DNA from 4 places in the Vibrio sp. B1FLJ16 genome. Region 3 is predicted to be linked to each of the others. Evidence: predicted binding sites of a transcription regulator. Region 3 holds the regulator's gene; each other region holds the start of a gene.
What was found. The regulator PurR, encoded in region 3, represses purine synthesis genes. The targets are predictions, from matches to a motif close to TNANGNAAACGTTTNCNTNA.
Positions count from the first base shown of each region.

Region 1 (8,342 bases), 600 kb from region 3:
CAAATGGGTTGTGATTGCCCTGAACTTTAGCAATACGCTTGTCTCGTTCACACTCCCATTTATCAACCGGATAAGTTTTGTTCCATGCGCCCATCAGTTGAGTCTGCTGCTTGGAGAGCTTGAATCCGTATTCTTGGCTCATGTATAGATAGGTACGAGCGATTGAGCCCCGTGCGCGATCAGGCGGCATGACTTTGCGCTGCTTGAAGTTAACCTGAACCTCGCAACGCCCGTAGGTTGCACCATCGATACCGTTCCACTGGCTAAAGTTATAATTGGAACGGTCACCGTTGACTTCACCAATGGCAGGAGTCAGGTTATGCAGGTCGGCTTCCATCAGACGGAATGCTTGGTCATTGCGGGTACAGTTTTTACGACCGCCGTCTTGCCAGCATTGTCGCTGGTGGCCGAATTGCCAGGCTGGAACGACGTGCTCCCACTCTATGCGTGAGGCGCGTGTCTGTTGTTTGCGCACCTGGTAGCCACAAGATTCAAGGTCAGGTAAGCCTTTCTTGCCTTGCCATTGAATGTTGCACCCGCAGTAAAAGCTGGTGGGGTTGTCCTGATAGATTTTAACGGCTTCGCGCTTTGCTGCTGAGAAGGAGCTTGGTGGCGCTGCCACTGCTGCACTGGAGAGTGCCAGAATGAAAAAAGAGAACAGGTGTTTCATGGTTAAAGTCTTAGAAAAGTATGACTTTAGCCATTCTATCACTCAGATATTGGCTTTCGTAATGAGCAACTTAATAATAATAAAAGAAAAGTTGCTCATTATATCCGATTGATTATTTATTGAGCAAAACGTTCAGGTTACGTTAACTGATTACCTGTGAATTTCAGCGGCTGGCGACATTTTTGACACGAGTACACCGCCTGTTTGCGCTGCACCTTGTTATGACGACGAATAGACAGCGGATAAGCAGTACAACGACAACAGTACTCGAAGGTCTTACCCTGAACGGAAGTGACTTCAAAGGAGTGGGTAGTTTTGGCCGGTATTTTAAACACCGATTCCATCACCCCTTGCCACTCTTTACCATGAGGACGTACCCGTCCGTAGACCTGGTATGTAATTAAGTGTGCGACTTCATGCGGTATCACTTCATGTAAAAAAGCGAGCTTGTTTTCTTTAAACAAAATTGGATTGAGGCGAATTTCATTAAGCTGGAGGTAGGCTTTGCCAGCCGCTTTACCACGCACATTAAACGTAATATGGGGGAGAGGGAATGAGCGTTTAAAAGCATGTTCAGCTAAGGCAATATGGTCTGCCATCACTTGTTTTGCTTGGTAGCTCAGCTCAATATCCATCTTTACTCCACTTCATTTACTAAAAAGCCCCCGCGTTGGCGAGGGCTGGATCATAGCATCACTGATTTAAAGAGTATGCTTTTTCTTGATAGTTGCGTGGTAAGCATGCCAGGTACCGTAACCAAGGATCGGCATAGTAAATAGCATCCCGATTCCGTAGGTTGCAAACCCGATGAGGATGCCACCACAGATTATTGCTGCCCAGACAATCATGGCCGGAATGTTCGACTTAACCGCGTTAAAGCTGGTAAAGACCGCAGACATCATGTCAACCCGGCGTTCCATCATTAACGGAATAGAGAAGGCAGAAATACTAAATACGACACATGCCAAAACAAACCCAACGATAGAGCCGACCAGTAAGAAAGGCAGGAACTCAGACAGTGGAGCACCTTGTACGGACGGATATAAAGCATGAAGCAGTGACGCGATTCGCATCCAGAAAATCATAAACACCGCAAGCAAAACGGCAAATGCCCATTGAGAAGTGGAGTTACGACCGATGGCTTTCATCGAGTGGAACAGGCTGGGCTTATGTCCGCGTTCTCTTTCCCAGCTTGCATCGTACAGGCCCAGGGCCAGAAATGGGCCAATCAGCATATAAACAATCAGACTTGGCATCACGACAAGATGTGTACCCTGCCATTGTACAAGTAAAACAATTCCAATGGCTGCTGCCATAAAGCAGAGGCCGTAAAACGCGCTTATAAGCGGCATTCGGACGAAATCATGCAGACCGAGTGCGAGCCAATGGAATGGCGCGCTAATGTTCACCGTATTGCATGGAATGGTTCTAGCGTATTCGTTATCTGGGACTTCCTTTTTCTTACCGTGGAAGTCGGATGGATTGACTGTTCTAGGCATAACTCCTCCTTGGCTTATTCCTACGCAGTTATCTAAGCAGTGACTTATACCAACCCCTGTTAGGTGTAAGTCATAAAGGATGCCTGGCTAACGTACTCCCCAAGTTTTCTGTTGTTACCCTAGCTTGCACCCGAAATGTTATCGAAACACTTTTTAACATTATTTTAACTATTGGCAGAGTTCGAACAATTTACAACTATTTGCTTAAAATTTGTTTTCGTTCGACTGAGAAATTGGATAAGGAAGAGGGCGTGGATACTGGTAAAAACAAAAAGCCCCCGCCATTAGGCGAGGGCTTGAAGATTCAAACTGGCTTTCTTATTTGATGCCAGCAAAATCGCGAAGAAGTGCTGCTTTATCAGTCGCTTCCCATGGGAATTCTTCACGACCGAAGTGACCGTATGCTGCCGTCTTCTTGTAGATTGGCTGCAGAAGGTTAAGCATTTCTTGCAGACCGTAAGGACGCAGGTCAAAGAACTGACGTACTGCTTCGATGATGATGTCGTGAGATACTTTCTCAGTACCGAACGTCTCAACCATGATTGATGTTGGATCTGCAACACCGATAGCGTAAGAAAGCTGGATTTCACAACGATCAGCCATACCAGCTGCAACGATGTTTTTCGCTACGTAACGAGCTGCGTACGCTGCACTACGGTCAACTTTTGATGGATCTTTACCAGAGAATGCACCACCACCGTGACGAGCTGCACCGCCGTATGTATCTACGATGATTTTACGACCAGTCAGACCACAGTCACCCATTGGGCCACCAATTACGAAACGGCCGGTTGGGTTGATGAAGAAGTTAGTTTCTTTGTTGATCCACTCAGCAGGAAGAACTGGCTTGATGATCTCTTCCATTACCGCTTCACGCAGATCCGGAGTAGAGATAGTGTCACAGTGCTGAGTTGAAAGAACAACTGCATCGATACCCACGATCTTACCCTGGTCGTACTGGAACGTTACCTGAGATTTCGCGTCTGGACGCAACCAAGGTAGTGTGCCGTTCTTACGTACTTCCGCTTGCTTTTCAACAAGACGGTGAGAGTAAGTAATTGGAGCTGGCATTAGCACTTCAGTTTCGTTACATGCGTAACCGAACATGATGCCCTGGTCACCTGCACCTTGCTCTTTTGGATCTGCTTTATCAACACCTTGGTTGATATCTGGCGACTGTTTACCGATTGTATTCAGTACTGCACAAGAGTTAGCATCAAAACCCATATCTGAGTGTACGTAGCCGATTTCACGAACGGTTTCACGAGTTAGCTCTTCGATGTCAACCCATGCTGAAGTCGTGATCTCACCACCCACCATTACCATACCGGTTTTAACGTAAGTCTCACATGCAACACGAGCCTTTGGATCTTGCTCTAGAATCGCGTCAAGAACCGCATCAGAAATCTGGTCTGCAATTTTATCTGGATGACCTTCTGATACTGACTCAGAAGTAAACAGGTGCTTAGCCATGTTAGCTCCACTATATCTGGTTTATAGCGGCAGCGTGATAAACGCTACCGCGTAAAAATAATAAAATATGTAGGTGTATCTACATCTAGACGGCTATTCTAAATTTGATTGCTCGAATTACAAGCTCTTTTTTGGTTTTTGTCACAACTAAACGTTTGCCTGAATTATTTAACCCGAGCACAGGCTAATTAAAGCCAGCCAGTACCACCATTTCGCCCCAGAGCTCCCTTAGAGCCACAGCAGCAGTTCAACTACTGACTTCAGATTTTGCCTGGGTTAGTCAGCAGAAATGCAGTACTGGCTATGCTGCGAGAGTAACAATTTGATATTAAAAGGCTTGCTAACTTCCTTCTCTCCTATTCAGATTATTTATTCTTTTACGAGTTTCGAAGAAATTAAATTCACAGATGCGATATTTATAAGCTTTTGGAGTGGAAAACGTTTGCACACCCTCAGGGGCTTTGAGAGAATTATGACCTATTTTTTCTTATCGCTTAACGTACTCAGGAGCAGACATGTCGTCTCGTAAACATCTTGCCAATGCAATTCGTGCTCTAAGCATGGATGGTGTTCAACAAGCTAACTCTGGTCACCCAGGTGCACCTATGGGTATGGCTGATATCGCTGAAGTTCTTTGGCGCTCTCACCTGAACCACAACCCGTCAAACCCAGAGTGGGCTGACCGCGACCGTTTTGTACTGTCAAACGGCCACGGCTCAATGCTGATTTACTCACTACTACACCTAAGTGGTTACGAGCTGTCTATCGACGATCTGAAAAACTTCCGTCAGCTTCACTCTAAGACTCCAGGTCATCCTGAGTACGGCTACGCACCAGGTATCGAAACAACTACAGGCCCTCTAGGTCAAGGTATTACTAACGCTGTTGGTATGGCCATGGCTGAAAAAGCACTGGCAGCTCAGTTCAACAAAGAAGGCCACGACATCATTGACCACTTCACCTACGCATTTATGGGTGATGGCTGTCTGATGGAAGGTATCTCGCACGAAGCATGCTCTCTGGCAGGCACGTTAGGTCTGGGCAAACTGATCGCGTTTTGGGATGACAACGGCATCTCTATCGATGGTCACGTTGAAGGCTGGTTCTCTGACGATACACCTAAGCGATTTGAAGCGTACGGCTGGCACGTAGTCCCGGCAGTCGATGGTCACGATCCTGAAGCGATCAATGCAGCTATTGAAGCGGCAAAAGCAGACCCTCGCCCAACGCTTATCTGTACTAAGACCATCATTGGTTTTGGCTCTCCAAACAAGTCAGGCTCACACGACTGTCATGGTGCTCCACTAGGTGCTGAAGAAATTGCAGCAGCACGTGAGTTCCTGGGCTGGGAACACCCTGCATTTGAAATTCCTGCGGACGTATACGCAGAATGGGATGCAAAAGAAGCTGGCGCAGCGAAAGAAGCGGCCTGGAATGAGAAATTCGACGCTTACGCAGCGGCTTACCCGGCAGAAGCGGCAGAACTCAAGCGTCGTCTAAACGGTGAACTTCCTGCTCAGTGGGAAGAGAAAGCAAGCCAAATCATTGCTGATCTTCAAGCGAACCCAGCTAACATTGCATCACGTAAAGCATCGCAAAACGCACTAGAAGCGTTTGGTGCGCTTCTACCAGAATTCATGGGCGGCTCTGCTGACCTAGCACCTTCTAACCTAACTATGTGGTCTGGTTCTAAGTCTCTGGAAGCAAATGACTTCTCAGGTAACTACATCCACTACGGTGTGCGTGAATTCGGTATGACTGCGATCATGAACGGTATCGCACTACACGGCGGTTTCGTTTCTTACGGCGCAACTTTCCTAATGTTCATGGAATACGCTCGTAACGCAATGCGTATGGCTGCTCTGATGAAAATCCAGAACATCCAGGTTTACACGCACGATTCTATCGGTCTAGGCGAAGACGGCCCAACTCACCAACCGGTTGAGCAAATGGCCTCTCTACGTCTGACTCCAAACATGAGCACATGGCGTCCATGTGACCAGGTTGAATCTGCAGTAGCATGGAAACTGGCTATCGAGCGTAAAGATGCACCAACTGCGCTTATCTTCTCTCGTCAGAATCTAGCACAACAAGAGCGTACAGCTGAACAAGTTGCAGACATCGCTAAAGGTGCTTACATCCTGAAAGATTGCGAAGGCAAGCCAGAGCTTATCCTAATCGCAACAGGTTCTGAAGTTGAGCTAGCGGTAGAAGCAGCAGCACAACTAACAGCAGAAGGTAAGAAAGTACGCGTTGTTTCAATGCCATCAACGGATGCATTCGACAAGCAAGACGCAGCTTACCGTGAAGCAGTACTACCATCAGATGTTACTGCACGTATTGCTATTGAAGCGGGCATCGCAGACTTCTGGTACAAGTACGTGGGCTTTGGCGGCAAGATCATCGGTATGACTACTTTCGGTGAATCTGCACCAGCAGGCGAACTGTTCAAGATGTTTGGCTTTACTACTGAAAACGTAGTAAACACAGCAAAAGAGCTTCTAGCTTAATCTTAGTCACACTTTTCAATAAAAAAGCCCCTTATCGGGGCTTTTTTTTATACCTGATTTTTTTGTTTGTATTCGGTTTATTTTCTTTATTTGTTAGTTGGTATTCACTTACAAAAATATCAATGAGAGACGAGGAGTGCGTGTCTCATTTATAATACTCAATGCTTCATTTACGAATCCTGTAAATAGATTTTCATACTCAAAAGTGAGGGGGTTCTGACATCTTTTTCAGAGTAAGTTATTGATATTTTTATTGGACTGATAAGTGTAGTTAATGTATTTTGCTTTGATTATTTGAAATAGATTCATTTGTTAAGGTCCGTTAGAGGTGGGGGGGGGTAACCCTTACTTTTACGTTGTTGGATGCCATGAAAATTTTTCGTTAAAAAGTAAAATTATTACGCTCACCTCTGTCGTTGCAGTTTCATCATATGTTTTTGCTGGTGGTGAGGAACTTCAACAGCCGAACAGTGGAAAAGAAGTAAGAAACGCTGAACAAGGAACAGAGACTTCTGTTTCTGGTAAGACTGACAATATTTCTAACGATGGAACGCTGTTTGATATCCGCAAAATAGCGACGACTTACCAACAGCGAGCAAATGAAGTTCAACAGCAACGAGAAGAAAGTGCGAAAGCTCTCAATGACGCTAACCTTGCTGCTGAAAAAATCTATTTAGACTTAGACAGGCAGCAATCTGAGCTGGTGATTTTTAATCAAAAGCTTGAAGAAGATAAGCTAGCTTTATCAACTAGTCTGGAAAACGATCCTAAAAACGCTGAAAAGCTGTTTAGCTCCATCCAAAAAAATATCGCAACTCGTAAGCAAAAACTTTCTGCACTCGAAAAGCTAGAAAGTGAGCAAAATCTTGCCAAGAACAAAGCTGACCAACAGCTTGAAACGCTGGTCAAGCTTGATCATAAAATCAACGCACTGCAAATTGATACCAAGAAAGCGATCGGTGAACTTGCTAAAGAACACTTTAGTGAGGCGAAGTCTTTTACCTTCAGCGGCACGGTTCGATGCCAGACTGGTGAAGCATTGAAGCAGTGTATGAATAAAGCATCTACCCGCGAGAAAGTCGTTGATTCCGGTTTGAAGCATTACTTTAGTGGTTATCAATCTAACGGAAACAACTGGGAAGCGTTGGATTATAAACTACTGGATCTTGAATACTTGAATGTAACTCAGGACTGGCATGGGACAACTCAGTTCAAAGCTAAAACCAAGCTGATGGTTAATGTTAATAACCGTTTGCTGAACAGCTTATATTCTGTGGTTGGATTGCCTGAAAGTCACAAGGTTAGTCTGGTGTTGCGAAGCAATCAGTACGCTACTTTTTACATGGATGGTAAAGAAATTGGTAAAGGCGTGAATAAGGTCATTTTAATCGATCAAGGTGACTATACATTCAAAGCGGAATACCAAGGTAAAGCAGAATCCAGTAAAGAACATGTCAGCAGCAATAAAACTTTGTTTTACAAGTTATAAGCCTTCTTAGTAGCACATTTTTCTAGTTGCATTTCTGGCTGTAACTGATGCTATCGCTCATATAATCAGGTAAAATACATCCCTTACCGAATTGAGCCAGCATGAGATACAGTCAGGATGTTAAAAGTTGCGATTAATGGTTTTGGGCGTATAGGTCGTAATGTTCTGCGAGCTGTGTATGAAAGTGGCAAACATCAGCAGATCAAGGTTGTTGCAGTAAACGAGCTGGCTCAGCCCGAAGCAATGGCGCACTTACTTCAATATGACACCAGTCATGGCCGCTTTGGTAAGAAGATTTCCCACGACCAAGAACACCTCTACGTTCATCATAGCTCATGCCGTCAAGGCTCAAGTCTCCAAATCACAGGCGAGTACGATGCGATTCGCATCCTTCACCTTGCTGATATTGAGCTTCTGCCCTGGCGAGATCTTGAAGTCGATATCGTATTAGACTGTACCGGTGTTTATGGCTCTAAAGCGGATGGTTTAGCACACATCGCTGCAGGTGCGAAGAAAGTACTCTTTTCCCACCCGGGTGCTGCAGATGTCGATAACACCATTATCTACGGTGTGAATCATGAAACACTAAAAGATGAGCACGTCGTTGTTTCTAACGGTTCCTGTACGACTAACTGTATTGTTCCTATCATTAAAGTTTTAGATGAAGCATTTGGGATTGAGTCTGGCACGATAACGACTAT
Region 1 is NZ_HG992749.1:2,576,027-2,584,368, reverse strand. Features, by position in the region: gene endA (deoxyribonuclease I) at 1-670, opposite strand, end outside; gene KHN79_RS11730 (SprT family zinc-dependent metalloprotease) at 808-1,305, opposite strand; gene KHN79_RS11725 (DUF2189 domain-containing protein) at 1,372-2,169, opposite strand; gene metK (methionine adenosyltransferase) at 2,488-3,642, opposite strand; gene tkt (transketolase) at 4,158-6,152, shown strand; gene KHN79_RS11710 (hypothetical protein) at 6,481-7,641, shown strand; gene epd (erythrose-4-phosphate dehydrogenase) at 7,759-8,342, shown strand, end outside.
Region 1: a site for PurR is predicted at 3,786-3,805, ahead of metK (methionine adenosyltransferase). Genes of this name have one in related genera too.

Region 2 (8,342 bases), 610 kb from region 3:
AGTTAAATTCGCTCAAGACTAAAGCTGTACGCGGAGCCTGACTAACCACGCGTTAACGGGCTTCGCATATTGACTCCCGCCCCCCTTCTGCAGTTCTACAAATATCTATTCTTTTAAGACAATAAAAAACCAACGCCTAGCGTTGGATTTAGATTTTAGCAATAAAGTAATGCGGTTTTGGCTACGACATAATGTGAGTTGCACAAAGTTTATTGCCTGCAGGATCTCGCAAATAAGCGAGATACAGTTCTCGTGGACCACCAGTTCTCACACCCGGAGGATCTTCACATTCTACACCACCACTTTCCAGACCAGTTTTATGCCACAACTCAACTAATTCTGGGCTATCCACTTTAAATCCGATAGTCATTCCATTACCTGAAGTAGCTTCTTCACCATTAATTGGTGCGGTAATAGCGAAAGTACCCTCTGGATGAAAATAGAAGCAGCGGCCATATGGATCTATGATACCTTCCTGGTAACCAAGCACTGACAATATGGCATCGTAAAACTTTTTGGATTCATCGATATCATTTGAGCCAACCATAACGTGACTAAACATTTATACGTCCTTTTTGTGTTATTGAACTAACCTACTCTGCTATATCAACTTTCTTATGTCTATTGAAACTAAGCTAAGGTGTGAAGATCATAAACTCTGGTATTTCAGTAATCAGAGTTTGTTGAGAGTCCTAGAACAAACTATCGTATAATTTTCATCCATTGAAATCCTGATTCTGAGCGTTCCAAGCCAATAAGCAGCTAACGAACTCATAAGCCACTCAAGTTAAATGCCCAGATAACTTTCCAGTTCCGCCTTTTTAGTCTTGCAAACCGCCACATCACGAGATAGGACCACACTACGATGCCTATCACCAGAAAAGGTATTCAAGTTTATATGACAGTTTCTGTTCCTAGTCCCGACATCGAAGGTTACTCTCTCTATATCTGACTTTTCAATATCTTTATCTAGCGCCGACCACACATAGCCTAAGTGTATACGACTGTCCAAAATCTCTAACTGATGAAATCTGGAAACTACTGGATAGGTAAAGAGCGTAAAGATCAGGGCAAATAGCAGCACTTTCATGCTGATACTAAACGCACTTTCTCTTCTCACCATGCCCGCAACAAAAACAATAAAGCACGTTATGGATCCCCAGAATACGATCATATCTAGCGTGACTAATTCTGACTCTAGTTGTACTTGTATGAATTCCATGTTTAATCAACTCAGATAAATCTAACGAATTTACTGCGGGGTTATTGTGTTCATGGCTTCTGCACTTTCCTCAAACATTTGCTTATACGACTTCGTTTGGAGAGCAGATTGAGTAAGTCCAAACTTGAGTGCGAGCGCTTCAAGTTCAGATTTATATCGTGATAGCAGAGCATCATCATCAGTCATGACAGCGAACTCAGCAAAATCACCAATACCAGCTAAAGAATCAACCGTAATATGGAACTCACCTACAAAGTAGATACTGCGAACTTTTTCTGCTTTTAGAACAACCTCGTAACCCATGGTTTCGAGCATACTAACGGCATTTTTAGCATTGGTGATATTGGTAGCTTCACACCTATCTGGCTCAGGACCTTTTACAATCCACAAGTTAATTCCGGACGGTTCCATTGTACGAATGCAGAGGCTTTTATTCTCGGCTTTTAGCGTTTTATCAGGAAAATCAAAATACCAGTCGCACTCAATGTTATCTTCAAGCATCACTTCATGAGGTATTTGATTCAAGATGTCTAAGAACTCTGATTTTGAGCGAAGACGATATTTTAGTTCTACTTCGTACTTGCCCTGGAAATGGTCGTTACTCATCTGCTATGTCTACCGAAAAACAGCAATAATATCATATGGCAGAACTTCACAACATCTGACATCTGCTGAATTAACTGCCTGGCAGTAACAGTTAGTTTTCGTACAATTCTAGCGGAAGTCCGTCTGGATCTTTAAAAAATGTGTATTTCTTTCCGGTGAACTCATCTGTTCGAATCGCTTCGACATCCACTCCTTTAGAAACCAAATACATTGCCATATCTTCAACGGACTCAACAATGAATGCCAAATGTCTAAGCCCCCTCGCTTCAGGGTGACTAGGCCTCAGTGGCGGCTCTGGGAAAGAAAACAGCTCAATTTGATTACCATTAGGCAGCGCAAGATCAAGCTTGTAGGATTGCCTTTCTTCCCGATAATTTTCAGCTATGACTTTTAAACCAAGGGTTTCTGTATAAAACGCCTTTGATTTTGGGTAGTCCGAACAAATGATCGCTGCATGATGAAAACCTTTAAGAAGCACCTGATTCTCCCCAAGAAAATGTGTGTATGAATGATGCTACATTAAACATAAGCACCCAACCACCAAGCCTAACCGATTACTGTATTACTGCAAGCTTGTATTCATCACCACACGTATAACCTAAAGTAAACTAAGAAAAATGCGATGAAAGCAAGACCAAACCAGACAAATTGAAGATAGATACTGCTAAAAGACACGAGAGTCATACGGGCGAGAAAATTAAGCTTTTCAAAATGCGTTATGTAAAGGAATCACTTTTCAGTACAACTAACTATCAACTTATAAATCACACCGGCATTAGCTCGACACTAACCAAGCAAATGTTTACCGACGTGCTCTTTCATATTCACCGTGTAAACACACATCTTTCGTTGCGAGTTAAGGCTTTGAATGGTCTAATACTCTCATCGGTTCCGTAAACGGTAAGCACAATGCACCAAGATAATCAGCCCACTTTTTTCTTCTTTGACTACGAGACTTGGGGCACCAACCCCGCCAAGGATCGTCCAAGTCAATTCGCTGGTGTTCGTACAGATGAAAACTTCAATATCATCGGCGAACCTTTAGTTATGTATTGCCAGCCGCCTGCTGATTATCTCCCTTCACCTGAAGCGGCATTGATTACAGGAATTCCCCCTCAAAAGGCTGTTCAGGATGGCCTTTCTGAACCTGAATTTATTGCCAAAATCCACGCAGAATTATCCAAGCCAAACACCACCAGTTTGGGTTACAACAGTATTCGTTTTGATGACGAAGTAACGCGCTATGCCTGTTACCGCAACTTCATTGATCCGTATGCATGGAGCTGGCAGAACGGCAATTCACGATGGGATCTACTTGATGTTATGCGTGCATGCCATGCGCTTCGTCCAGAAGGCATTGAGTGGCCTGAAAATGAAGACGGGTTTACTAGTTTTAAGCTAGAGCATCTATCCGTTAGAAATGGGATCGAACACAGCAACGCGCATGATGCGATGGCTGACGTTATCGCGACTATCGAGATGGCGAAAAAAGTCAAAGCTGCTCAACCTAAACTGTTTGAGTATTTCTTCTCGATGCGTCAAAAACGTAAGCTGAACGAGCTGGTCGATATCGTCAATATGACACCTCTGATGCACGTATCAGGGATGTTAGGACGTGAGTGCCAGTACACCAGCTGGATTGTTCCGGTTGCATGGCACCCGACCAATAATAATGCGGTAATCACCATTGATTTGGCAAAAGATCCTCAGCCAATCCTTGATTTGTCCGCAGAAGAACTACATGAAAGACTATACACCAAGCGTGAAGAACTCGGTGATCTGTTACCTGTGCCTGTCAAACTGGTACACCTGAACAAGTGCCCTATACTAGCGCCAGCAAAAACACTGACAGCTGAAAATGCAGAGTCTATCGGTATTGATCGTCAACAGTGTTTAACTAACCTAGCGTTACTTCGTCAGCACCCAGAGATTCGTGAGAAGCTGATCAGCCTGTTTGCCGTTGAGCGCAAATTTGAAAAGGATGATGATGTGGATACCCAGCTTTACGATGGATTCTTCTCTCCAGCAGATCGCACAGCAATGGATATCATCCGAGAAACTGACCCGAACAACCTCGCAGCACTGGATATCGAATTCGATGATAAACGTATTAAGCCATTGCTGTTCCGTTATCGAGCCCGAAACTTCCCGGGTACGCTCGATGAACAAGAACAAAGACGCTGGGCACTGCACTGCCGTGAAGTATTTGAAAGCCAAATCGAAGAGTACATGATGAATTTGGAAAACTTAGTTCACGAGCACGAGAGTGATGAAAAGAAAATCGCGCTATTAAAATCTGTTTATCGCTACGTGGAGAGCCTGGCCTCTTAATTTATCAGTCAATCAAGGGCACCTTTGGGTGCACTTGACGTTTTTATATGCTTTCAAAATGATAAAAGATCGATTATTACACCTGATCCAACTGCTTATTTCCCTCTCTCTCATCATGGGCGCACTTGGTATCGGAGTTACTATTCAAAAGTTCACTGACATTTCTGTTCCGGGCAGTGTCATCGGCATGCTCATCTTGTTTTTTACTATGGTCATTGGCATCGTCAAAGTTGAATGGGTCAAACCCGGCGCGACTCTATTCATACGCTATATGATTTTGTTGTTTGTTCCTGTTAGTGTCGGCCTTATGCAGCATTTCGACCTTCTATTTGCCAACGCCTTGCCTATTTTGGCAAGCGCAGTAGGTGGAACATTGATCGTTTTAGTAAGTTTGGCGTGGCTGTTAGATTACCTGCTTAAGGAGAAGCACTGATATGTGGATTATCCTCACTGTTGTCGTTTTCCTTATTGCCCGAAAAATTGCAGTTAAGGCCAACCACCCACTTGTGAACCCGCTACTTATCAGTATCGCGGTTATCATTCCATTGCTGACGTATTTAAAGGTACCCTTTGATACTTACTACGCCGACAATGAAGTGTTCAGCTTCTTATTACAGCCTGCGGTAGTGGCGTTGGCTTATCCACTTTATGAACAGCTTCCGCAAATCAAAGCAAACTGGCGTATTATCTTCTTCGCTTGTGTTCTGGGCAGCGTGATGTCAATGATGACGACGACCTTGATTGCCGTGGCATTCCATACCGAGCTTAGTTTAATCGCAAGTCTAGTAGGTAAATCTGTAACCACCCCTATCGCGATGGAAATCTCCAGTCATCTTGGCGGAGAAGCGGCGGTTGCTGCAATAATGGTTCTTCTGGTTGGTTTGCTGGGCGCGATCATCGCCTACCCAATCTATAACCTCATTGGTATTAAGCACCCTATTGCCCGCGGCCTTACTATGGGTACCGTGTCACACGCTCTTGGTACAGCGACCTGTGTAGAGAAACAACCCGCTGACGCAGCATTTTCATCACTGGCACTAGTATTGTGCGGCATTATCACTTCTGTTTTGGCTCCGAGCTTTTTCGCCTTAGCAGTCTGGTTCTACCAATAGTCAATAATACTCGGCCTGCCTCCTCTCTCTGCAGGCCGAATAGTTTCCTTTCCCTACTCTCTACTTTGGCCATGTCTCGATAAGCTTAGTTGACAGCTTCGACCATTAATTGTCGTAACACACGATCTTCAATTGTTTGGGTATATACGTTTGAGTTGATATATTTATGAGACGCGATTAACACTCAACGCCTGTGCAATCGAATACATGTGTGACATCACTCTAATTGTGTAACGAAGAAATTACTTGCAGCACATACCGTGATCTAAAGCACAGAACATTTCTCTACTTTGCATAGAATAACTGTCCATGCAATAACAAGGATTCCACATGAAAAGTCGCATTGAACAAGCGCTAGCAAGCGCTCCTGAAGCACTTTCAAACCAACTTGCTCCAATCGTCTTAGCCGATGATTTTGATGCCACTCTTTCAGTACAGCAGTTTGAACAGTTACTTTCCGCTACTGGCCTATCAGATAAAGAGCTGCGTGTCGCTCTGCTTCCTTTTGCTGCTGCTTATTCTTACGCTCCTATTTCTGAATTCTATGTTGGCGCAATTGTTCGCGGCCTTTCAGGGCGTCTTTACTTCGGGGCAAACATGGAGTTCCTTGGTGTTCAGCTAGGTCAAACCGTTCACGCCGAGCAATCAGCAATCAGCCATGCTTGGATGAAAGGTGAACGCGGCCTGACGGACATTACCATTAACTTCAGCCCTTGCGGTCACTGTCGTCAGTTCATGAATGAGCTTTCTACAGCCAAAGAGTTAAAAGTACAGCTGCCAGAACGTGAAGAGAAATCACTGCACGAGTACCTTCCTGAAGCGTTCGGCCCTGCAGATCTGGGCATCACATCAGGCTTAATGGCAGAGGTTAAACATCAGTTCGGCTGTGACGACAGTGACACATTGATTCAAAAAGCTGTCGACGCAATGAACATGAGCCATGCTCCTTACACCAATAACCTTAGTGGTTTAGCGTTAGAGCTTACTGATGGCCGAGTTTTCCAAGGTGCATACGCTGAAAATGCGGCATTCAATCCTAGCCTTCCTCCTCTTCAGGTTGCGCTGATTCAGGTTCTGCTAGCAGGCGAAACGTTCGATAAGATCAAAACCGCAGCTCTGGTTGAGAACTCAGAAGGTAAGATTAGCCATCTGGCTGACACGCAATCGACACTGGAAGCACTTAACCCAGACATTCCACTAAGTTTCGTTAACGTGTAAGTCACGCAGCCAAGTCGACAAAAGCTCTACAACAAGTAGAGCTTTTTTATTGGCAAAAATCCTTACGCAAACGTTTGCTTTGCAGAAAAAAATCAGTATGATCCCCTGAAAATTCTGTCTCATCATACCAATCTCAGTACGTAAGTGTTCAGAAATAGCGTAGGAAAAATGCTTGAGAACAAGGCGGATATTTTCGATAAGTAGTTATTCTACAATCAAACTACTTTGTTAACGAAAAAGGTAACGCAGTTATCGAGCATTTTAACAAGCTAGAATGACCACTTATCTACATAAGATTGGTATCAATATATTTTGTAAGGGAACAATATGTTCGGTACTGCAACTAGCGCGAATGCTACCCGTGTATTACTTTTAGGCTCTGGCGAACTTGGTAAAGAAGTAGCAATAGAATGCCAACGACTTGGTTTAGAAGTCATAGCTTGTGACCGTTACGCGAATGCACCAGCAATGCAAGTCGCTCACCGCAGCTACGTACTTGATATGTTGGATGGTCAAGCTTTAGAAGAGATCATCAACAAAGAACAACCTGACTACGTTGTACCGGAAATTGAAGCTATCGCTACCGACAAGCTGGTTGAACTAGAAGCGAAAGGCTTAAATGTGGTTCCAACAGCGAAAGCGACTAAGCTCACAATGAACCGTGAAGGTATTCGCCGTTTAGCGGCGGAAGAACTTGAACTAACCACATCTCCTTACCGATTTGCAGATAACTACGATGACTTCAAAGCTGCAGTAGAGTTCGTAGGTATCCCATGCGTTGTTAAACCAGTGATGAGTTCATCTGGTAAAGGCCAAAGCGTTATCAAAACAGAAGGCGATATTGAAAAAGCGTGGAATTATGCACAAGAAGGCGGTCGTACTGGTGCTGGTCGTGTAATTGTTGAAGGCTTTATTGATTTCGACTACGAAATCACCTTGCTAACCGTACGCGCTGTTGATGGCGTTCATTTCTGCGCGCCAATCGGACACCGCCAGGAAGATGGTGACTACCGTGAATCATGGCAACCACAAGTAATGTCAGAAAACGCAGTAAAAGCGGCAGAGTACGCAGCTGAGAAGGTAGTTAATGCGCTAGGCGGTTACGGTATTTTTGGCGTTGAGCTATTTGTGAAAGGTGACAACGTTATCTTCAACGAGGTTTCTCCTCGCCCACACGATACAGGTATGGTTACGCTGATTTCTCAGGAAATGTCTGAATTTGCGCTGCATGTGCGTGCGTTCACAGGTATGCCAATCAATCAAATCGTTCAGTATGGCCCATCAGCATCAGCGGTCATCCTAGGTCAAGGTACTTCAACGAACATTCGGTTTGATAACCTGTCTGAAGCTCTGGCACAACCACAAACGCAAATTCGTCTGTTCGGAAAACCAGAAATCGATGGTCGCCGTCGTTTAGGTGTTGTACTCACTCGTCGTGAGAACACGCAAGAGTCAGTTCAGGACGCGATAGAAAGTGCATCTAAAGTAAATATCATTTACTAGATTACTCTCGTTAAAACTCTAGAATCACTAAAGCGCAGCTACTAGTTCCTAATAAAGAAAATAGTAAACTGCGCTTTTTTGTCTTCACCCACTAGCTCCAAAAATCACTAAGCTTCGATTAAGTACACTTCTTCAGAGAAACGATTCAGGCCCTGCTTAGCAATTTTCGGATGACTCTCATCTGCTTCATCCACGTTCAGGCACGTTACCTTATAATCAGAGAACAATTGTTCAATCTCGTTAACCGGAACACTAAATGGAGGACCCGCCATTTCTTGCTGAGCGTAATTGAGTGTCACAAGTAAAATACGACCTCCCGGATTGAGAAGCTGTTGTAAACGGCTCGCGTA
Region 2 is NZ_HG992749.1:1,369,242-1,377,583, reverse strand. Features, by position in the region: gene KHN79_RS06250 (RNA-binding protein) at 1-22, shown strand, start outside; gene KHN79_RS06245 (VOC family protein) at 182-562, opposite strand; gene cyaB (class IV adenylate cyclase) at 1,253-1,828, opposite strand; gene KHN79_RS06235 (VOC family protein) at 1,920-2,306, opposite strand; gene sbcB (exodeoxyribonuclease I) at 2,738-4,159, shown strand; gene KHN79_RS06225 (CidA/LrgA family protein) at 4,218-4,592, shown strand; gene KHN79_RS06220 (CidB/LrgB family autolysis modulator) at 4,594-5,271, shown strand; gene cdd (cytidine deaminase) at 5,602-6,489, shown strand; gene purT (formate-dependent phosphoribosylglycinamide formyltransferase) at 6,817-7,992, shown strand; gene KHN79_RS06205 (thiopurine S-methyltransferase) at 8,100-8,342, opposite strand, start outside.
Region 2: a site for PurR is predicted at 6,552-6,571, ahead of purT (formate-dependent phosphoribosylglycinamide formyltransferase). Genes of this name have one in related genera too.

Region 3 (8,342 bases):
TTTGGGTGATGTCCCTGTATATTTGATCGATTGCCAACCATATTTTGACCGCCCATCTATGTATGCTGAGAATAACCAGGCATACACAGATAACGGGGAGCGTTTTGCTTTCTTCAGTGCGGCTTGTCTGGACATGCTACCTAAACTCGATTTCAGGCCTGATATTGTACATGCCAATGACTGGCATACAGGTCTCGTTCCGTTTTTATTGAAACACCGACACGCATCAGACCCGTTTTTTGTTAATACACATAGTGTTATTTCGATACACAATGCGGTGTTTAAAGGAGTATTCCGTTATGACGATGTGCAGTGCCTACCTGAGTTTCAGAACTATAATGTTCCTGATGCTGCGGTAAGCTCAACTCACATCTCAATGCTCAAAGCTGGTGTGCTGAATGCGGATAAAATAAATGCTGTAAGTCCAACCTATGCAGAAGAGTTGAAAACGGACCTTGGCAGTCATGGCATGTCGTGGGAGTTCCAACAGAGGGCAAACGACTTGGTTGGAATACTCAACGGCTGCGATTACTCAGCTTGGAACCCCGAAACCGATACTTATTTGCCAGTCAACTATCAGGCAAATGAGCAAAGCATGGTAGAAGGGAAAAAGGCGTGTAAGAAAGCCCTGCAAAAACGTCTGAATTTGGAGCAAAAAGAGTGTGCACTGTTTGGTATGGTTTGTCGCCTTACTATGCAAAAAGGGGTTCACTACTTATTACCTGCTTTACAGGATTTCCTTAAGCATGACGTGCAGTTGGTTTTGGTCGGAACCGGCGATCCTTCTCTTGCTGCACAGTTAGAAGACGTTGCCGCTCAGTTTTCTGACAAGTTTGTCTTCGTCGAGGCGTACGATAACGAACTGGCACATTTAGTCGAGGCCGGATCTGACTTCTTCTTAATGCCTTCAGAATTTGAGCCGTGCGGTTTAAACCAAATCTATAGTATGGCGTATGGTACCTTGCCGATTGTCCGAGGCGTTGGCGGCCTTAAAGACAGTGTTAATGACTATGATGCAGACCCAACGGATGCAACTGGATTTGTGTTCTATGAACCAACTCCTCAGGCTCTGTTGTTAATAATGCTACGCGCTCTGCTTCTTTACGCCCAAGATAACGATGAAGTAAAACGCGTCCAGTTACATGCGATGCAAAAAGATTTTTGTTGGAGAAAAGCCGGTGAAGAGTATCTGAAGCTTTATCATTCCGCTTTAAAACTCGTTTTCCCGCACTGACGCGTTCAGAGTTGCCTAAAATTGTAACAAAAGGCACCTTAACTGGTGCCTTCATTATCTTGAGTCCACCGTTTGTGGTAGGATTGCTCTTCGCATTAAATAACATTATTTTTATTGTGGAATATGCCTAAGTCACTACTTTTTCATAAAACCTACTTACACCCCACCAGTAATGAGTGGGTTGTTTTCGTGCATGGTGCTGGTGGCAGTTCTTCCATTTGGTTTAAGCAGATTAAAGCGTATAAACAACACTTTAATTTGCTGCTGATTGATCTGAGAGGGCACGGAAAGTCAAATCAGTTATTGAAAGAGCTTATTACGAGTCGTTACACCTTTACTGAAGTTACGCAGGACATATTAAAAGTATTGGATCACCTGAAAATCCAATCAGCGCATTTTGTTGGTATGTCACTAGGGACCATTATCGTTCGAAACTTGGCCGAATTGGCTGCGGAACGCGTGAATTCAATGGTTTTGGGGGGGGCAGTTACCCGGCTGAACACACGGTCACAAATTCTCGTAACGCTGGGTAATTTCGGTAAACATATTTTACCTTATATGTGGATGTATAAGCTCTTCGCGTACATCGTCATGCCACAACGTAATCAACGTGAATCGCGTTTGCTGTTTGTTCGCGAAGCCAAAAAGCTTTGTCAGAAGGAGTTTAAGCGCTGGTACACTTTAGCGTCAGATGTGAATCCCTTAATGCGATATTTTAAAGACAGAGAGTTACCAATTCCGACACTCTATTTAATGGGAGACAGGGATTATATGTTCATTCAACCCGTTAAAGAGATGGTCGCGGCACACAAGCTTAGCGTACTGCGTGAAATCCCGAACTGCGGCCATGTTTGTAACGTAGAGCGTCCTGAAGACTTCAATCAGCATTCGATTGAGTTTATTAAGCAGCAGTGCTTAATAGCTTAATATTCCAATTTGTTTTAGAGCAGCCTAATGCTCATCTATTTGATGACCACATCGCCAACACGCTCCAAATTGCCCCTCATTCATTTCTGAGCACACTGAGCAGCGCCAATCCTGGTAAGTATTTGGCTGAGCCTGCATCTGGTAAGCATCAACAATAACCGAAGCTTTCATCTGTTGTTCAGGCGCGAACAACCATATGTAGGGATCGGTTTCATCACTGAACGGCAGCTCACCTTTTAAACCAAAAAGTCCTTCACCGCGAACTTCGCACTGTATTTGCTCAGTTTTAAGTAAGCCGCAAACGATATGCGCCTCTGCAGGGTTTTTGGCAATAAATATTTTCATTGAAGATGTCCGTTTTGCTCAGTTTGATTGGGTCTTAGTTTATTCATCACCCATCTGGCAATAATAGGAAACAAGCCCAGTAAAGCAAATGATGCTAAAACTCCGGGAGATACGATACCGGAAAGGCTATCTATTGTGGCCAACTGTGTACCGGCGTTCAGGTATACAGCAGTGCCCGGGAGCATACCGACTTGGCTTGTTAGATAAAATCGACTCACTGACATCGGAGTCAGTCCCATCAACAAATTAATCAGGAAAAACGGGAAGACAGGAATTAAGCGTAATGAAAGCAGGTAGAATGCGCCGTCTTTTTCTACGCCGTTATTGATCGCAGAAAGTTTATTTTCGAACTTGGTTTGAACCCAATCTCTTAATAGGTAGCGACTACTAAGGAAAGCAAGGGTAGCGCCTATGGTGCTCGCAAATGAGACTAACATTAAGCTGGTCCAAAAACCGAATAGTGCGGCTCCCAGTAAGGTCACCACAGCAGCGCCGGGGATTGAAAACGCAGTAATTAAAACGTAAATCAGGAAATAGAGGGTCGCGGCAAACAGGAAATTTTGCTCGATATACGCGTTTAGCGCTTCTTGTTGAGCTTTGGCGTTCTCTAAAGTGAGGTATTGGCTAAAACTTGCAGCCAGTACAATGATCGTTAACAGTAGGATTAACCCAAAAATCAGTTTCTTATTCATATTTTACTCCAGAAGGGTTACCTTTTCCCAACTCATAACGGATACAGTAGGTATAGACAGCTTGAGGCAGAAAAAAATTTCAAAAAAAAACCGCAGACGAAGCTGCGGTTTTAGAAGTTTAAGGAAATTTAGCTGAATACTTATCTCGAAAGAGCGTTTTTCAACTCTTCTCGTCTAGATTGAGGTACGACGCTCCAATGAGTGCCGTTTATTGCGCCTTCTAAGGCCCAGAGCAGTTCAATGCTAACCTTTGCTGAGTGAGAGTCACGTATCGCTTTATAAGCGCTTAGTGCACCTTCTTCTTCAAGCTGTTCTACTGATTCAATACCAGCTTTTTTTAGCATTCGCTCTGTAGCGAGCCTTAAGTTAGGCAGATCTTTCAATCTGTCTGGCTTGCTAGTTGCTTGTTGTTTTTTTTCTAATTTAGCTTGTTCTAATGACTGCTTCGCCACTTCGACTAAGCGCTCACTTGATTCCCATAAGTCGTTGGAAATCGCGTAGTACTTAGTAACTACCGGAAACCCACGCTTTTTATAAACGTACGGTTTTAGTCCTTGTGTCTCGAAGTTAGATGAAGTCTGTTGGTCTGCTCGTATATGAAGTTGATCATTTACAACAAGTGCAAACATCGTTTCATCTGCGAAAAGCCCGAAGCCACCAAACATAGAGCGCGACTTGATCGTGCCAAGTGGCTCAAATAGCTTCATAGAATCTTTGAGTATCGGTTTATCCATGATGTGTTATCTCGGTGTAATTAATATTACGCCACCAAAAGTCAGGTCCGAGAGAATAGCAAATACATACAAGAATAATGTCATTAAAGGGTAAACTCATTATATGCATATTTGCCATCGGCAACCCCGCTACCTTTCATTCTATCAAATGGTTAAGGCCGGAAGCTTTGCGTCCCACCCTTTCGGATGGTTTGCCCTGTGCGTGACCATATGAGGATACTTGTTATCTTGAATTAACATCACGTTTTAGCGATCAAAATGTGATTTTCCTTCAAAAAATTGCAAGGTATTTATGGGTGCTTGTTCATATGTAAAAGATGTGATTATGCATGAGCTAGTTACTGTGTGATATGGATTGTAATTATATAAAACAGTGCTTTACTAATGTTATTTTTACGGTATGGGACTACGATAAAGAGACTAAAAATTTAATTTATCTGGATAAAAATAAGCGCTCATTAAGAGCGCTTATGGAGAGTTAGTTAAGTTTCTTTACCGTATTTCGGACGACCAACTCTGGTTGCATTTCAAAAATGCGTTTTTCGTGGTCTTTATCTTTAATACGTTCTAGTAGAATTTCGAACGCATTTTTACCAACACGACGTTTAGGTTGGTGAATCGTCGTCAATGGCGGAGAGAAGTATTCTGCCAACTCAATGTTGTCATAACCAATTACGGAAATATCGTCAGGGATCTTGATGCCGTTTTGCTGTAAGCGACTCATAAGGCCTAATGCCATCGTATCGTTAAAGCAGAAAACCGCTGTTGGGCGTTTTTCCATTGCCGTAATTTTATCCGCAACCAAAACAGCAGTGTCACACTCGAAATTCCCTTCAAGAATCCAGTCTTCATTCACAGGAATGTTTGCTTCTGCCATTGCTCGGCGGAAGCCGACTATACGCTCTTTACAGGCTAACTTATCAAAATGGCCGCTTAGGCAAGCAATATCAGTATGACCGTTTTCGATCAGATATTTGGTTGCGATGTAACCGCCTTCTTCTGAGTTATCCATGATTTTGTCGGCTTGTGAACTTTCCGGACCCCAGTCCATGACAACTTTTGGAATGTTAGAGTGGCGGTCGAGCATCTCATTTAGCTCTTCCGTTAAGTCAGAACACATGACTAAGATCCCATCAACGCGTTTTTCCGCAAGCATACGAATGTAATCGCGTTGCTTTTCGTAGATACCACCGGTATTACATAAGATCAGTGTGTAACCTTGACGGTAACAGTAGCTCTCAACACCATCAATGACTTCAGAGAAGAACAGGTTAGTCGATTGCGTTACCAACATACCAATAGTACGAGTTGAGTTACATTTCAGACTGCGAGCAACCGCACTTGGTGCATAGTTAAGCTCATCAACTGCTTTCATAACTTTTTCTTGCGTTGCTTCTGCAACAAAACGCGTCTTATTGATAACGTGTGAAACTGTGGTGGTTGAAACGCCGGCTAATCGAGCAACGTCTTTTATAGTGGCCATAAATGGTGTCCTGTATCGAGCTACTTAATATACCATTGAAGATAAACCGTTCTGCCTAATCCCTTTCGCAAACTCAGTGCAATAATCGCTTGCACACAGAGTTCGCATAGCGTTGGTTTCTCCTGAAACAGTAAAAGGTTTGTAGCGATATAATAGGCTGAGGCTGCCGATTTTCCTAAATTGAGCGAAATAGCGAACTTCAACCTGTAAAGAAAACACAAAAACCGCTATTATTTCAGCGGTTTACATGAAAATCATATTTAATCGTTTGCGTTCACATTTTAGCTCTATATGGACGAGCTCGCAATAATAACAGCAATAATTTTGCGTATTTCAAGTCACATTTTGATGGCTAAAAAAGTTAGTGTTTTCAATCAGGTTAACGCAAGAGAAAATCCGCAAACCTGGTGTGAGAATTTTCTGAAAAAAGACAATGCCTATTCACCAGTAAGATAAGTACTGTCTAGTTTGCAAAATGCAACGAGTAATTGTGCAACGCTGGCATAGAAACCAAACTCATCTAATTGATGACACTTTGCAGAGAATTGAGGCAACCAAGACATGAGTTGATGCTCAATGAAATGGTTCTGCTGAACAAAGGCTTCTTCCATATGCTTTTCCTGCTCGTACTCGTTGGAGCGAATGATCATGTTGCCCAAAAAATCGAGTTCTACGGCTAGGTGATCAGCAGGTTCGTTAAGTTTGTCATCGACTTGTACACCAAAATCTGCCATCAACTTTGCCATTTCTTCCGCTGGCTTATCGTTTAGTAAACCAGATTTACCGATATACATAGAAGCATAGGGCAGAGCACCGTACTTTTCTGTTTTAAGAAACAATTCACAAAAGTCAGCTGCTAATTCAAGCTGAGCGTCTTCACGGTCTTGCAGCCGGTTTAGTGCATCGACGAGGTTATTAACCGCGAGTTTCAGAGACTCGTTTTCACCTAAGCCAGCTAAAAAACTACGAATTTCTACACTGTGGTAAGCCTCTAGATCTTTGTCGGTCAGCTCTTTGGCGAACAAGCTAGAAAACCACCAGTAAATTTCGGCACGTTTTTCATTAAAAGCTTTCACTTCTTGCATTTCAGGCTCCTGAATTATGCTTTATGTTTTGCATCAGAATATAAATAACGAATGTCCTTTAAGTGTAATCAAATAAAATGAACAGCAGTAACTATAATTATGAAGTTTTATAAGGAAATATGTCTGTTTATTAACAGTGTCCGGTAAGCTTGTTTTGAGTCAACAAAATCGTTAAATATTGCTTTTTCGTGTGTCTGTGACTAGAAATGTTAATAGTTATGAATAGAATAAAACTCTGATAATAAATGACGGAAAGTGGTGTAAATGAGCTATCACGTATTAGTCGTAGAGGATGATATTGTAACTCGAAGTAAGTTAGCGGGTTATTTCCAAAGTGAAGGTTATACTGTGAGCGAAGCAGAAAGCGGCGCAGAGATGCGGGAAGTACTGCAAGCGGAAAAAGTAGACCTTATCATGCTGGATATTAACCTGCCGGGCGAAGATGGCCTGATGCTTACGCGTGAATTACGCAGCCAATCGGATATTGGTATTATATTAGTCACAGGACGCACGGATAGCATTGATAAAATTGTTGGCCTGGAAATGGGGGCAGACGATTATGTCACCAAGCCTTTTGAACTCAGGGAATTACTAGTTCGAGTAAAAAATCTGTTATGGCGTATATCGATTGCGCGTGACGGGTCGAGTAAAGCCGCTAGCGAAGCAAACGAGCAACATATTGTACGTTTTGGCGAGTGGACATTTGATATTCAACGCCGTGCGCTCAGCCGAAATGGTGAACCTGTCAAATTAACGAAAGCGGAATATGAGCTGCTGGTTGCTCTATCTTCACACCCGAACAAAGTATTAAGTCGCGAACGTATTTTGAATATGATCAGTCATCGTGTTGATGCGCCTAATGACCGTACTATCGATGTTCTGATTCGACGAATGCGCGCTAAAATGGAGTTTGATCCGAAGAACCCGCAAATTTTTGTGACGGTTCATGGTGAAGGTTATATGTTCGCTGGTGATTAAAACACAGAAGATGAGAATTTAAAAAGGAGAGCATTCGCTCTCCTTTTTGGTACTGGTAAGCTGCCGAATGTAATGCAGCCAGTACGATTGCTATTTAGGCTCAACCATAGGCGTATCAGCGACAGTATCACGCATGCGTTGCCAGATACTGCCGAGATACTCATGCCAGAAAACTTCGGTTTGCTCTAAGTAGCGAGCTTTAGGCGAGTATTTATCCCAGGACTGGGTGATTTCCTCACTCGCTAAGAAGTTAGTCGGTGCTGGGATTGGCTTAATTCCCGCGGCATGAAACTCATACAATGAACGGCTCATGTGGCTAGCCGAGGTCACCAGGACAATATTCTTCTGCTGAACAAACGCCGCAGCTTGACGAGCTTCCTCCCAGGTATCTTTTGCGTCTTCCAATAAAATAATATCGGATTTTGCAACGCCGATAGCGAGAGCGACGTTCGCCATCATTCGGGCATGACTGGTTTCAGAACCACCCGCATAGCCGGATAGAATTAACTTTGCACCGGGATACATACGTAAAATGCGAATGCCTTCGGTTAAACGCATCAGGGCTGCGCGACTTAACTGAGACGTCGGTGGAATCTCGTCGTCGACGATATGGCCATTACCCAGAACCATAACGTAGTCGATAGTGCCGGACACTGGCAAAAATGCTTTGTGCTCACGTTCTAGAGGCATAAGAAGCTTGGTTGAGACAGGTTGGAACGCAACACAGAAAATTCCGACAAAAGAAAATAAAACAACGAAGCAGCCAGTTTTACGTTTGGTAGTAAAACTAATGAGGACAAGGCCCAATAAGCCTATCAGCAACAGTGCTGGTAGGGGCATCAGCAAGGCTGACACAACTTTTTT
Region 3 is NZ_HG992749.1:1,979,314-1,987,655, reverse strand. Features, by position in the region: gene glgA (glycogen synthase GlgA) at 1-1,234, shown strand, start outside; gene KHN79_RS09015 (alpha/beta hydrolase) at 1,358-2,161, shown strand; gene KHN79_RS09010 (DUF2007 domain-containing protein) at 2,186-2,506, opposite strand; gene KHN79_RS09005 (TVP38/TMEM64 family protein) at 2,503-3,198, opposite strand; gene KHN79_RS09000 (TfoX/Sxy family DNA transformation protein) at 3,339-3,932, opposite strand; cyclic di-GMP riboswitch class I at 4,049-4,138, opposite strand; gene purR (HTH-type transcriptional repressor PurR) at 4,411-5,415, opposite strand; gene torD (molecular chaperone TorD) at 5,853-6,500, opposite strand; gene torR (two-component system response regulator TorR) at 6,765-7,478, shown strand; gene elyC (envelope biogenesis factor ElyC) at 7,569-8,342, opposite strand, start outside.

Region 4 (8,342 bases), 620 kb from region 3:
ATAAGTGTTATTTTAAATGTCTAAAATAATAGCAAATTTGCTTTATTTCATTGTTGTATTAATTACGAAAACATAATGAACTCATTTGAGTTTTTAGTTCATTCATTTGTTTGGTTAATGTAATGGTGAGTATATTAATGCATGTTTTTGTGATAAAAATATGAACTATTGACCTGCCGAGTGGTTCTAAGTTGTTACAAATGTTGTACAGCAGTAACGTTGCCAGAAGGAATTTTAGATGAGAGATTTGACTCCCGAGTATTTGCTAGCCGCTTTAAGACAAGCGATTAAAACAAAAGGGCTAACATATCGAGAGCTATCTGAAAAAATGAGTATGCCATTGTCCACTTTTAAAAGGCATTTAACCAGTACCAACCTGGCTTTAGATAAATTACTCGAATACTGTCGTGCGATTGACTGTACGCTGGATGAACTACAAAAACTGGCAGACCAGCTACAAGGAGAAGATGAAGATTACTTCAGTCATACTCAGGACGAAGTATTTTTCCAATACCCACATCTTTATGATTTTTATCGTGAGTTAAGAATGCTGCGGGGTAAAGACGGTTACACTATTTTAAAGAAAAAGTATGGGCTATCTGAACAGAGCATGGCCGATTATCTCAAAGCATTGGAACTATTGGATCTTGTCTATGTCGACCAAGATAACAGTATTACGCTTCACGGACCTCTCTATTACAAGTATGCAGAAAAGTCGAAGCTTAACGATAAGTACACGGAAATCATTAAAGAGCAGGCGACAGCGTCAGAAAACTGTGTTCGTGTTGCTTTAACACGGATGAAGATTACTGAAGAACAACTTTTGCAACTTGAAGAGCAGATTGCAAAATCGGTGCTAGATTTCCATTCAAAGAACGTTGTGGCGGAAAACTACAATGTTTCAGATTTTACCAACGTCGTTGTACTAGCGGGTCCACATCAGCCAATCACATTCTCGGATGGTATCACAGAAACAAGTACTCACTTTATTGATGATATCCGCTATGCAATCGCTTCTGCGGGTGAGAAGCCAAGCCTGGCAATCTAACTTACATTTTTCATTCTGCTAGTTAGTATCTCTACTATTTCATAAACCGTTAATATAGGCTTTGGTTTGAAATCGTAGAGGTATCTTACTTCTTCTTAGCAGTAAACCTCATTGTGAACTTTTACGTTTCACTTTCCTTGGATGTTTTGACAAGAGCTCCTAGGTTTTTGTTTTACGCAATCAACTCAACCGAAGTAGGTTCATTTTAAGAGCAACACTGCTTTTTTTACGTTTTTGCGTTCTTTTTACTCAATAACCTCTTCTTTTCGTAATTCAATTTGGAATTGGTGTCTGGTTTGGCTACTATGTACAGCTATCAAAAAACCAATCACTCCCTTATGGACACTACCAACAGGTAGATGAGGAAACGATGCAACATCTAGAAGAGATCATTGCTAGCGCGAGCAGTGCAATTGAAGCTGCCAAATCGCTAGTCGCACTTGATGAAGTGCGTGTTCAGTACCTGGGTAAAAAAGGTGAGCTGACTGCTCAACTTCAAAGCCTAGGTAAACTACCACCAGAAGAGCGCCGTGAAGCTGGTCAAGAGATCAACAAAGCAAAAGGCGTAGTTCAGCAGGCAATCGCAGCTCGCAAAGATGCACTACAACGTGCAGAACTTGAAGCGAAGCTAGCCGCTGAAACAATCGACGTTACTTTGCCAGGTCGTCGTATTGAAAACGGTGGTCTACACCCAGTTACTCGCACTGTAGAGCGTATTGAGAAGTTCTTTGGCGAACTTGGTTTTAACACTGAGTCTGGTCCAGAAATCGAAGACGCGTTCCACAACTTTGATGCGTTAAATATCGCTGCTGATCACCCAGCACGTACTGATCACGATACTTTCTTCTTCAACCCAGATTTGATGCTTCGTACTCACACGTCTGGCGTACAGATCCGTACAATGGAAAATGGTAAACCACCATTCCGCTTCATTGCTCCGGGCCGTGTATACCGTAACGACTACGACCAAACGCATACGCCAATGTTCCACCAAGTGGAAGGCATGCTGGTTGATGAGAACGTCAACTTCGCTCAACTGAAAGGCATTCTGCACGATTTCCTATGTAACTTCTTCGAAGAGGAAGTAGAAGTACGTTTCCGTCCATCTTACTTCCCATTCACTGAGCCTTCAGCAGAAGTAGACGTGAAAGGTAAAAATGGTAAATGGCTGGAAGTACTAGGCTGCGGTATGGTTCACCCGAACGTACTACGTAGCGTAGGCATCGATCCTGAAAAATACTCTGGTTTCGCATTCGGTATGGGTGTTGAGCGTCTAACGATGCTTCGTTACGGCGTGAACGACCTGCGTGCGTTCTTTGAGAACGATCTTCGTTTCCTAAAACAGTTCAAGTAATCCAGAGGGTTCATCAACATGAAATTCAGCGAATCATGGCTTCGTGAGTGGGTAAGCCCTGCGGTTACTACTGACGAGCTAACTCACCAAATTACAATGGCCGGCCTAGAGGTAGATGATGTTCTTCCTGTAGCGGGTTCTTTTACCGGCGTTAAAGTTGGTCACGTTGTGGAATGTGGCCAGCACCCTGACGCAGACAAATTACGCGTAACTAAAATCGACGTAGGCGAAGAAGAGCTTCTAGACATCGTTTGTGGTGCACCTAACTGTCGCCAAGGTCTAAAAGTTGCGGTTGCAACAGTAGGCGCAGTGCTTCCTGGTGATTTCAAAATCAAGAAAGCAAAACTACGTGGTCAGCCTTCTCACGGCATGCTTTGTTCATTCACTGAACTGGGCATCGATGTAGAATCAGACGGTATCATGGAACTAGCAGAAGACGCAGTGATTGGTACTGATTTCCGTGAATTCCTAGGTCTAAACGATGTAACTGTAGACGTTGATCTAACAGCAAACCGCGCTGACTGTTTCAGCATCCGCGGTATGGCTCGTGAAGTCGGCGTACTTAACCGTGTTGACGTAACTGAGCCAGTTGTAGAAACTGTCGCAGCTTCAATCGAAGACAACGTGTCTATCGAAGTGAAAGCGCCAGCAGCATGTCCGCGTTACTTAGGTCGTGTTGTTAAGAACGTAAACGTTCAAGCTGAAACACCACTTTGGATGCAAGAGAAACTGCGTCGTTGTGGTATCCGCTCTATCGACCCTGTAGTAGACATCACGAACTACGTACTGCTGGAGCAAGGCCAACCAATGCATGCGTTTGATCTGGCGAAGATCGAAGGTGGCATTGTTGTTCGTATGGCTGAGCAAGGCGAGAAGCTTACACTTCTTGACGGCACCGAAGCAGAATTGAACGCTGACACATTAGTCGTTGCAGACCATAATAAAGCACTGGCAATTGCTGGTATCTTTGGTGGTGAAGATTCTGGCGTAAGCACAGAAACTAAAGATGTGCTGCTAGAGTGTGCTTTCTTCGCACCAGACCATATCCGTGGTCGTGCTCGTAGCTACGGTCTGCACACAGACTCTTCTATGCGTTTTGAGCGTGGTGTTGATTACGCACTACAAGTAAGTGCAATGGAGCGTGCCACTCAACTGCTTGTTGAAATCTGTGGTGGTGAAGTTGCTCCGGTTGTTGCGGCTGAGTCTGAAGCAGATCTACCTAAGCCAAACAAAGTTGCATTGCGTCGCACTAAACTGGATAACTTACTTGGTCACCACATTGCAGATGCGGACGTTGTAGAGATTCTTGAGCGTCTTGGTCTAACTGTAGAAGCTACTGTTCTTGAAAACGGTGAGTCAGGTTGGCTGGCTGTAGCGCCGACGTGGCGTTTCGATATCGCTATCGAGCAGGATCTGATTGAAGAAGTTGGCCGTATCTACGGCTACGACAACATTCCAAACCAGCACCCAGCGGCAGCGCTTAAGATGCACAACCACGTTGAAGCGGATCTACCTCTAAAACGCGTTCGTGACTTACTTGTTGACCGTGGCTACCACGAAGCAATTACCTACAGCTTCGTTGAGCCAGAGCAGCAAAAACTGGTTGTTCCGGGGGTTGAGCCTCTAGTGCTTCCAAACCCAATTTCAGCAGACATGTCTGCAATGCGTCTTGGTCTTATCCAGGGGCTATTGAACACGGTTGTTCACAACCAGAAGCGTCAACAACCGCGCGTTCGTCTGTTCGAATACGGTCTTCGTTTCATCCCATGTGAATCTGCTGAAAACGGCATGCGTCAAGAGCCAATGTTAGCAGGTGTTATCGCTGGTACTCGTGGTGAAGAGCATTGGGACATCGAGACAAATACCGTGGATTTCTTCGACCTTAAAGGTGATTTAGAAGCGATTCTTGAGCTGTCAGCTAACGAAAAAGCATACTCTTTCGCTGCAGCTAAACACCCAGCACTTCACCCGGGTCAATCTGCGGCAATTATCGTAGATGGCAAAGAGGTAGGTGTTATCGGTACTGTTCACCCAGAGCTTGAGCGTAAGTTTGGTCTTAACGGACGTACTATCGTATTTGAAATCGAATGGTCTGCAATTAACACGAAAGTGATTCCAGAAGCGGTACAGCTTTCTAAATTCCCATCAAACCGTCGTGACATCGCTGTTGTTGTTGATGACGCGATTGCTTCAGGTGACATTGTTAATGCTTGCCTAGAGCAGGGTGGCGAATTCCTGAAAGATGCGAAACTATTCGATGTTTACGTAGGTAAAGGCGTTGAAGAAGGTAAGAAGAGCCTTGCAATCGCTCTGACTCTACAATCAGTAGAGCGCACGCTTGAAGATGCAGACATCGCAGGAGCGGTAGAAGCTATCGTTGCTCACGTATCTGAGAAGTTTGGTGCAACTCTACGTGACTAAGCTCTAAATTAACTAACTCTAGAGTGATAAAAACCCTGCCGGACCGGCAGGGTTTTTTTATGCTATGCCAATGACAGAGTGTAACTTAATAGAAGTGGCAGTGTTAACACGCTGAAAAAGTTACCAAACAATACCATCGAAGCTACATTTACTGGCTCTATGTTAAGTCGTTCAGCAAATAAATAGTTCATAACTGCTGGTGGTAACATGGTGAAAAGCACCATCATTTGTAACTGCATAGTCGGCAGAGGGATGAACCAGTAGATAACGGCAAATGCAATCGCTCCGGTTGTCAGTGATTGCACTGTACATATTACACCGACTTTTAAACCATCTAAACGTAAGCTACACATCTGTGCACCAAGAGAAATCAGCATGACGGGTACCGCGGCTTGACCTAGTAAAGCGGTCGCTTCATAGAGTGGCGTCCAAACATCTATCCCCGATAAGTTAAAACCTAGCGCAAGAGCTGCTGAGAAAAAAACGGGCATTTTAATGATTTGCTTAAGTGGATTTCCGTTACTTATCAGCATCATTCCTACGCTGATATGCAAACAGGCCGATACAACGAACAATAAAACTGCCGAAGAAAGCGCAACGTCACCAAATGTGTAAGTAAATAGAGGGATAGCTAAGTTTCCACTGTTACGAAACATGTGTGGTGGAGCCCATGCTTTGAAGTTTAATCCCGTCGCTTTACAGATAGGTATCATCATCAGTCCAGGTACCAGAACAGCAACAATAGCAGCGAAAAGAAGGGGGCCTTGTTCTGCATCGAGAGGCATGCTGACAAGTGAAGAAAACACAAGCGCGGGCGTAAAGACGTCAATATTTATTCGATTAATTGGGCGGAAATCTGGCTTTAGGTGGCGTCCTACCAGATAACCAATACCTACTAAGGCAAATACAGGAAACAGAATATTGATGACTTGATTGATCATGGCTGCTCTTAAGTAGGTAACCTCAGTTCGGGATAATTTAAGCCATTCAGCACAACTCTTTTCGCGCCTAACTGCGTTAAAATCACCGCAATAGACTAGCTATTGACTTGTGATTTTGCCTTGTTATCCATCTAAAATTGCTGTACTGACTCATCAGTTCGACTAACTATATGAAAGATCGAGCTATATAGACTTTCTTATCCCGAGCTGAGGTTAGGTAGTAAAAAATGTGATAATTCAGTTACAAAGTAACCCTGATTTCACACTATCAACCTTTGTACGATGAGTCATTGCTAAACAGTAAGAACCTTGGGTTGAATCAAGCTTTTAAATTGACTGGTTGGTTATGTCGTTTAAACGGTAGCAGCGCTATTCGAACAGCAGAAAAACACTCAAATTACTGAAATACTGATAAGTTTTATGTCAGGTGTTTGTAAAATAGTCTATAGTTGATTCTTTTATTAAATAGGGCGAAATATTGCGTAGGCCTTATTTTTTGGTTTTTTTAAATCAAAATTTTTTGTATTTTTGTGTATTTTATAAATGAAAAATATTGAGATGATGGTGTTTCGCAATAATTAATACATTAGCGATTTACCTATTCGTAGAGAAAAATGTTGGCGAAAATCATGAGCTTGTCATACACTTCCTGATGTAACCCCGATATGTTGTTGAATTGGTAGGGTAAAACTGCTCTGGCGCTACACAAGGTAGCATTGTTTAACATAGCTTTGAGGAAAGTTTTATGGCGCTCACAAAAGCCGAATTGGCAGAAAACCTGTTTGATAAATTGGGATTTAGTAAACGGGACGCCAAGGAAACGGTGGAAGTGTTCTTTGAAGAAATTCGCAAGGCACTAGAAAGTGGCGAACAGGTAAAACTGTCAGGTTTTGGTAATTTTGATCTTCGTGACAAAAACGAACGACCTGGTCGTAACCCGAAAACTGGTGAAGATATTCCAATTACTGCTCGACGTGTAGTTACGTTCCGCCCGGGTCAGAAGTTAAAAGCTCGCGTAGAAAGCCTTAAGAAAGAACAGCAAATTAGCAAATAGATCATCTTCTTAAGTGATTTTTTGTTGTGTGTGCAGGTAGTATCTGCATGCAAAGAAAACCACCGCATGCGGTGGTTTGCTATTTTCAGGGCGGGCTTTTTCTAAGCCGCTTCTAAATGTGTTGTTAAGTAAGGCTGCCATGCTTGCTGATACAAGTTTTTTGCTTGGTTACGCATGTTTCTGATGGATGCCATTTCGAACTCAGTCAGACTGCGTTTTTCCATACTCGCCTGTCGTTCAATCTTCTGAATATTCTCATAAAGCTCGTGTTCTGTACCGTTTTTTACATCGGCAATTGCTTTCAAATGCACCTGAACTTCTGCAATAAGATTGGTTTTGGGTAAACGTACCAGTAAGTTCAAATCTCGGTAACCTGAAGGCCCCGGTTTTTTGAAACGGTTTTTAACTTTAACAATCGTCGTTTCACGTTCTAGTGTCTCGTAAATGGATACTAAACTTGCCACATCTTCTGCCACAATGGTCGCGCGAGCTAGGTCGGTAATGCGCTCAACTTGACCGTTTAACTCGTGGGCTATTTTTTCTTCCGCGCGATGTTTAGATTTAACACCAGCAAAGTAGGGTTGAGAGTCAGTGAGTAGGGCAGTACTTTTACAAATGGTTTCAAGCTCATACTGCGCTTGATGTGCTTTGCTATAAAGGATATCAAAATCTGTGTATGGCTGAGTTGGTTTGGAGTCGATAGATTGAATGCCATACAAACCACTGAGGCTGTGTTTGAAGAACTTCGGACAAACTTCGTTTTGGCTGGTACTACGGGTTTGATCGTTAGTTGTAGTAATCGGAATTGCGGCGAATGCAGGTGCACGGCTTAATACCAAAAGCATCAATGCTGTTGTACGTAAAAATAAGCTCATTCACTCTCCTTACTTGCTTGCACTTAGAAAAAGGGAAACGTAAAGGTCGCTAAGTTTGCAAATTAGGTCGTTACTTATTTATGGAGGTTAAATAATATATTCCAAGGTTTATAAATGTATTTATAGAGGAACTATGTATCAGATCACCATTTTTCTTTTTATTATTCTGCTGTTTCAGCCTCTGAGCTTTGTAGAGTAGCACCACCGTACCATCTATTGGTTAACGAAAGATGAACGACATAGACAAATTCGAAAAAATCATTAGTCTTACTTCACAAAGTAATACTAAGTCGGCAAGTAGAAAGTAAACATGAGAGATCCAGAATTTTGGCACAATAAATGGGCCAGTAACAAAATTGGATTCCACCTGGAAGATGTGAATCCGTTATTGCCTCAGTACTGGCATCATACCAATCCGAAACGAGAAGATACGGTCTTGGTTCCGCTCTGTGGTAAGTCTGAAGACCTTGTATGGCTGGCAACCAAACATAACGAAGTGATTGGGGTTGAGTTAAGTCAAATTGCGGTGCGCGCTTTCTTTGCGGAGCATTTTTATACTCCGACGGTTACACCGATAAGCGGCATGCACGAACTCTATCAGTTCGATGAACTCTCGATTTACACCGGAGACTTTTTTACCGCACCTGTG
Region 4 is NZ_HG992749.1:1,360,834-1,369,175, forward strand. Features, by position in the region: gene KHN79_RS06175 (helix-turn-helix transcriptional regulator) at 239-1,048, shown strand; gene pheS (phenylalanine--tRNA ligase subunit alpha) at 1,419-2,402, shown strand; gene pheT (phenylalanine--tRNA ligase subunit beta) at 2,421-4,823, shown strand; gene KHN79_RS06190 (AEC family transporter) at 4,886-5,764, opposite strand; gene ihfA (integration host factor subunit alpha) at 6,510-6,818, shown strand; gene KHN79_RS06200 (phosphoribosylglycinamide formyltransferase) at 6,920-7,693, opposite strand; gene KHN79_RS06205 (thiopurine S-methyltransferase) at 8,004-8,342, shown strand, end outside.
Region 4: a site for PurR is predicted at 6,371-6,390, ahead of ihfA (integration host factor subunit alpha). Genes of this name have one in related genera too.